2 linked regions of the Actinoalloteichus fjordicus genome follow. The protein of the gene in region 1 interacts with the protein of each later gene in a pairwise test. Links are inferred from orthologs where the notes say so. Each region holds a gene or a part of one and is shown on either strand. Other genes may lie near its edges.

What was found. Proteins that work in one complex are often made in the same cells at the same time.
Region 2: the proteins of rsfS (region 1) and UA74_RS19985 interact in binary tests that used the Escherichia coli proteins (3 or more experiments, as listed by UniProt). The link is inferred for Actinoalloteichus fjordicus from one-to-one orthologs.

The regions. Positions count from the first base shown.
Region 1 is NZ_CP016076.1:1,842,208-1,845,246, forward strand. The notes cover bases 50-3,018. They hold rsfS (ribosome silencing factor), read left to right. Parts: upstream 50-1,302; coding sequence 1,303-1,734; downstream 1,735-3,018. Other genes in these bases: UA74_RS08340 (cytochrome P450), read left to right, coding at 50-260; UA74_RS08345 (ferredoxin), read left to right, coding at 274-498; nadD (nicotinate-nucleotide adenylyltransferase), read left to right, coding at 548-1,171; UA74_RS08360 (histidine phosphatase family protein), read left to right, coding at 1,731-2,345; octT (diglucosylglycerate octanoyltransferase), read left to right, coding at 2,351-3,018. Outside these bases: more of UA74_RS08340, read left to right, coding at 1-49; more of octT, read left to right, coding at 3,019-3,039. UniProt on the Escherichia coli protein: Functions as a ribosomal silencing factor. Interacts with ribosomal protein uL14 (rplN), blocking formation of intersubunit bridge B8.
Region 2 is NZ_CP016076.1:4,710,222-4,713,224, forward strand. What follows is about bases 1-2,933. They hold UA74_RS19985 (ATP-binding protein), read left to right. Parts: upstream 1-887; coding sequence 888-1,979; downstream 1,980-2,933. Other genes in these bases: UA74_RS19980 (DUF4132 domain-containing protein), read left to right, coding at 1-762; UA74_RS19990 (DUF5682 family protein), read left to right, coding at 1,979-2,933. Outside these bases: more of UA74_RS19990, read left to right, coding at 2,934-3,003.

The DNA of each region.
Region 1 (3,039 bases):
CCTCGGCGAACATGGACGAGGAGGTCTTCTGCGGGGCGAGTGAGATCGATCCTGGCCGTAAGCACAACCCTCATCTGGGATTCGGGCACGGGAGTCATCACTGCATCGGTGCGCAGTTGGCGAGAATGGAGCTTCAGGTCGCGTTGGAGACGTTGCTCCGGAGGCTTCCGGGACTGCGACTCGGCGTCGAGGAGGATGCTCTCGAATGGAAGAGCGGGATGCTGGTCCGGGGGCTTCGCAGCCTGCCGGTCGGTTGGTAGGGAGGATCACGTCATGGGTCGCTGGAAGATCGACGTCAATCAGGGTGCGTGCGTCGGTTCGGGGATGTGCACGGGCACCGCGCCGGACCACTTCCGGCTCGACGGTGCTGCGGCCAGTGCCGTCGCCGAGGAGATCGACGCCCACGACGAGGTGATCGACGCGGCGGAGAGCTGCCCCGTCGAGGCGATCCTCGTGCGTGAGGCGGTGGGCGGGAAGGTCCTCGCACCGACGGACTGAGTCTCGGGTCGGCCGCCGCCTGTCAGACCGACGGGTAAGCTGCCCGCTCGTGGCCGAAACGACGGCGGTGAGCTCGGCAGCACGTCCTGCGCGTCGACGCGTCGGTGTGATGGGCGGCACCTTCGACCCGATCCACCACGGTCACCTCGTGGTCGCCAGCGAGGTGCAGGCTCGTTTCGAGCTGGACGAGGTGGTGTTCGTTCCCACCGGCAGGCCGTGGCAGAAGGACGACCAGACGATCAGCGCCGCCGAGGACCGCTATCTGATGACGGTCATCGCGACCGCCTCGAATCCTCGTTTCTCGGTCAGCCGCGTCGACATCGATCGCAGCGGCCCGACCTTCACCGTGGACACGCTCAAGGACCTCCAGCGAGCCCTCCCGGACGCCGATCTCTTCTTCATCACCGGTGCCGACGCCCTGGAGCAGATCCTGTCGTGGCGTCGGGTCGAGGAGCTGTTCGCCCTCGCTCACTTCGTCGGCGTCACCAGACCCGGCTACCAGCTGGTGGACCACCACCTGCCTGCGGGCTCGGTCACCCTGATCGAGGTTCCCGCGATGGCGATCTCCTCCACCGACTGCCGCACACGGGTGGCCGGGGGGATGCCGGTCTGGTACCTGGTGCCCGACGGAGTCGTCCAGTACATCTCCAAACGGAGCCTGTACCAGGGCTGAGACCGCCGTCGCGCGTCGTGGACGGCCGGGCCGTGTCGTCCGTGTTTCTCGGCGCGTCGACGTGCCGTGCCGCACCGGTACGCTCAGGCATTCGAGCGGGCGACGAGTGTGCCCGCCACGGAGGGAGAACTGTGGTTGCGACCGACGAGGCGCGGGAGACGGCGCTCGTCGCCGCCCGTGCGGCGGCGGACAAGAAGGCCCACGAGATCGTGGTGCTGGACGTGTCCGATCAGCTTGTCATCACCGATTGTTTCGTGATCGCCTCGGCCCCCAACGAGCGCCAGGTGTCGGCCATCGTCGACGGCATCGAGGAGAAGCTGCGGGCCGTAGGCGTCAAGCCGGTGCGCCGGGAGGGCGCCCGCGAGGGACGCTGGGTGCTGCTGGACTTCATCGACGTCGTCGTGCACGTCCAGCACGCCGAGGAACGTGCCTTCTACGGGCTGGAGCGGTTGTGGAAGGACTGTCCTCGGGTGCCGTTCGACGGCGGTGATCCGGGTGACACGGCCGGCTCGGGGGCTCAGGACGCCGATGCGGCGGCCAGCGTCGGGGACGACCAGGCGTGAGCCTGTCGCGACTAGTGCTCTGGCGGCACGGCGAGACGGACCACAACGCCACGGGCAGGCTGCAGGGACAGCTCGACACGCACCTCACCGAGAAGGGGCGTGCCCAGGCGCGGCGGGCGGCGCCCGCCCTGGTCCGTTTCGAGCCGGGCGTCGTGGTGACCTCCGATCTGCGGCGCGCCTCGGACACGGCTGCGGCGTTCCACGCCATCACCGGGATCGACACTCGGGTCGACACCCGGCTGCGGGAGACGCACATCGGTGACTGGGAGGGCCTGAGCGGCATCGAGGTCGAGGAGGGCTGGCCCGGCGGTCTGACGCGGTGGCGGGAGGACCCGCAGTGGGGCCCACCCGGCGGCGAGAGCCGGGTTCAGGTTGCGGAACGGTCGGAAGCGGTGGTCGCCGAGCTCGACGCGGAACGCACGGGGACCGCGATGCTGTGTGCGCACGGCGGGCTGATCGTCGCGCTCACCGGCAGGCTGCTCGGCCTGAGTCCGGCGCAGTGGCCGCAGCTCATCGGCATCGGCAACTGCCACTGGACGGTGTTGGAACGGCGGGCGGACGACGGTCTGCGGTGGCGACTGCGTCAGTACAACGCAGGCGTCGTCGAGTGAGTCCGGTGGACTCGGCGAGGGGAACGCTGCTGGTGCTGGGCGACTCCCTCACTTTCCACGGTCCCCGAGGCCCGCACCCGGCCGACGAGCCGGGGTTGTGGCCCAACGTCGCCTCGGCGCGGCTGGGAACGCGCGCCGAACTGGTCGCGGGCCTCGGCTGGACGGCACGGGATGCCTGGTGGGCGTTGACCCGTGACCCGAGGTGTTGGGCCGCGCTGCCGCATGCGCGGGCGGTGGTCCTGGCGGTGGGCAGTATGGACACGCTGCCCTCTCCGCTGCCGACCGTGCTGCGGGAGGGCATGCGCTATCTGCGTCCCGACGGTCTGCGACGTCGCGTCCGCGCGGGTTATCGCCGTCTGCAGCCGGGACTGGCCAGGATGCTCGGCGGGAGGCCGGTGGCGCTGCCGCCCAGGCTGACGGTCCGCTACCTGGAGGACTGCCGAGCCGCGGTCACAGCCCTCCGCCCGGACGTCACCGTGATCGGGATGCTTCCCTCGGTGCATCGGGCCGCCGAGTACGCCGGGGTCCACACCGGTCACGCCCCGGCCGTCGCTGCGGTTCGGACCTGGGGCTCGCGTACCGACACTCCGCTGCTCGACCTGCCCGCGCTGGTGACGGCGCACCTCGCCGCGGGTCTGGGCAATCCCGACGGGATGCACTGGGGCTGGCAGGCCCATCAGGACGTCGGCGTCGC
Region 2 (3,003 bases), 2.9 Mb from region 1 along the record:
CGGCTGGAGTCGGCGATGATCGGCGGGCGCCGGTGGCGACGGTCGGACTTCGAGGCGCTGATACGGCATCCGGTGCTCGTGCACCTGGTCCGCAGGCTGGTGTGGCTCGTCGAGCGAGACGGCCGGGTGGTGGCGACCGTACGGGTCGCCGAGGATCGCACGCTGGCCGACGTCCACGACGACGTCGTGGCGATCACGGCGACGCCCGCCGAAGCCGACGGCGTCGCGTCCGTCGGGACTGACTCCGACGGCGAACCGAGCCTGATCGCCGTGCCCGCCGACGTATGCTTCGCGATCGCCCATCCCCTGCACCTCGGTGCGGCGGCTGCCGACTGGGCCGCCGTCTTCGCCGACTACGAGATCACGCAGTCGTTCCAGCAGCTCGGCAGGCCGGTGTACGAGCTGGCCGAGGAGGAGCGGGCGGGCTGGGACCTGTCGCGGTTCGAGGGCAGGCAGGTGCCGACCGGCCGAGTGCGGGCCTTGGAGCGGCGCGGTTGGACCTTGGAGAAGCCCGAGGCGGGGACTCGCGGCTCTCGAACGATCATCTCCTCGACGATCGGTCGGGTCGGCGTGAGTCTCCGGCTCGATCCGGGCTTCCCCATGTTCGACACCCCGGAGCCGGTGCAGGAGCTCAGCAGAGTCTTCGCCTGGGCAGGATCCGGACTGGGCACGGCGGGGAAGCCGACCCTGGGCGATCTCGACCCGATCGAGGCCTCGGAGCTGCTGGGTGCGCTCACCGACCTGACCGCAGTCGCAGGCTGACCTCGGCGGCGCCGCGCCGGCCGCAGCGGTCCACCGCCGATCGGCGGCTGCGGCCGGCAGGCAAGGTCACTCACCGCCGATTCGCCCGACCACATCGACCGACCCGAGAGAGACCCCCGACACCGATGTCCCAGGACAGCCTGCAACGACCGCCCGCCGAGATCCGGCACGCCGACGAACTGACTCGGCTGCGCGCCGAGGACACCAGGCATCGGCCGCCCGGCTGGGCGCTGAGCCTGTCGGCCGCCCGCCGGTTCATCGTGGGCGACGAGCGCGCCCGCATCAGCCGCAAGTTCGTCGGTGACCCCTCGCTGATCGATCGCGCCCTGGTCACACTGGCCACCAGCCGAGGCCTGATGCTGGTCGGCGAGCCGGGCACGGCGAAGTCGCTGCTCTCGGAACTGATCGCGGCCGCGGTCTGCGGCGAGTCCACGCTGACCATCCAGGGCGGCGCGGCCACCACCGAAGACCAGATCAAGTACTCGTGGAACTACGCGATGCTGGTCTCCGACGGCCCGTCGCCCCGGTCGCTGGTGCCCGCGCCGATGCTGCGCGGCATGGCGGAGGGGAAGATCGTCCGCTTCGAGGAGATCACCCGCTGCCCGCTCGAAGTGCAGGACTCGATGTTGTCGCTGCTGTCGGAGCGGGTGGTGGCCGTCCCCGAGCTGCCGGGGGCGGACTCGATGGTCTTCGCGCGGGAGGGTTTCAATGTGATCGCCACCGCGAACACCCGCGACCGGGGCGTCAACGAGATGAGCGCGGCGCTCAAGCGTCGATTCAACTTCGAGACCGTGTTCCCGATCGCTGACCTGCGCACCGAACTGGACCTCGTCGAACGCGAGGCCACGAACCTGCTGCGCCGATCCGGTGTCGAGATCGTGCCCAGCCGGGACGTCCTCGAAGTGCTGGTGACCACCTTCCGCGAGCTGCGCAACGGCAAGACCGCGCAGGGCCAGTCGATGGACCGGCTCTCCACCGTGATGAGCACGGCAGAGGCGGTGTCGGTCGCGCACGCCGTCGGCCTGCGCGGCTGGTTCCTCCGAGGCGAGGAGGGCAACGCCGCCGACGTCGTCGAGTGCCTGGCGGGCACCGCCGCGAAGGACGGCGGCGAGGATCTGGCTCGGCTGCGACGGTACCTGGAGCAGCAGGTGCCGAAGAAGTCCGGCGGCCCGCAGTGGCAGGCGTTGCACGACGCCCGGCACCTGCTGCCCGGCTGATGCCCGCCACCTTCCTCGGGGTCCGCCACCACAGCCCGGCCTGCGCCCGGCTGGTCGCGTCGACCATCGCATCGCTGCGGCCGGCGATCGTGCTGGTGGAGGGGCCTGCCGACGTCAACGACCGGCTCGACGAGCTGCTCCTCGGCCATCAGCTGCCGATCGCGATCTTCAGCTACTACCGGGACGCCCACCGAGCGCAGTCCTCGTGGACGCCGTTCTGCGAGTACTCGCCGGAATGGGTGGCGCTCACCGCCGGTCGCGCACAGGGCGCCGAGGTCCGGTTCATCGACCTGCCCGCATGGCACTCGGCGCTGTCCGACCGCCGCAACCGCTATGCCGACGCCGAGACCCGCTACTCCGCCGTCGTCGACGAGCTGTGCCGCCGGTTCGCCGTCGACAACGTCGACACGCTCTGGGACCACCTCTTCGAGGCCGAGGCCGACGACGGGCTGGCAGACCGGCTGGCGGCCTACTTCGACCTGCTGCGCGGAGAGCCCGCCCTCGGCGCGGCCGCCGACTCGGGCAGCGGTGCTGCCGAGGCGGGCGGAGTGGATGCCGCCCGCATCGCCGAGGCGGGCGAATCGGACACCGCCCGCGAGGCGTACATGGCCGAGTGGGTGCGGGCGGCGGTCGCCGAGGCGGGCGACCGACCGGTGCTGGTGATCACCGGCGGCTTCCATCGGCCCGCGCTGGTCGCCGCCGCCGCGACGCCGGGCACGAGCACCGAGCCGCCGGAGATCCCCCGCCCGGCCTGCGACGCGGTGAGCGGCAGCTACCTGGTGCCGTACTCCTTCACCCGGCTGGACTCCTTCGTGGGCTACGAGGCGGGGATGCCGTCACCGGAGTACTACCAGCGGCTCTGGGAAGACGGCCTGGATCGGGCGGCCGAGACGGCGATGGCGGCGGTGATCGAGCGGCTGCGGAAGCGCAGGCAGCCGGTGTCCACCGCGGACCTGATCGCGGCCAGGGCGGGGGCGGACGGGCTGGCCCGGCTGCGCGGACACCGCTCCCCCACGCGGACCGA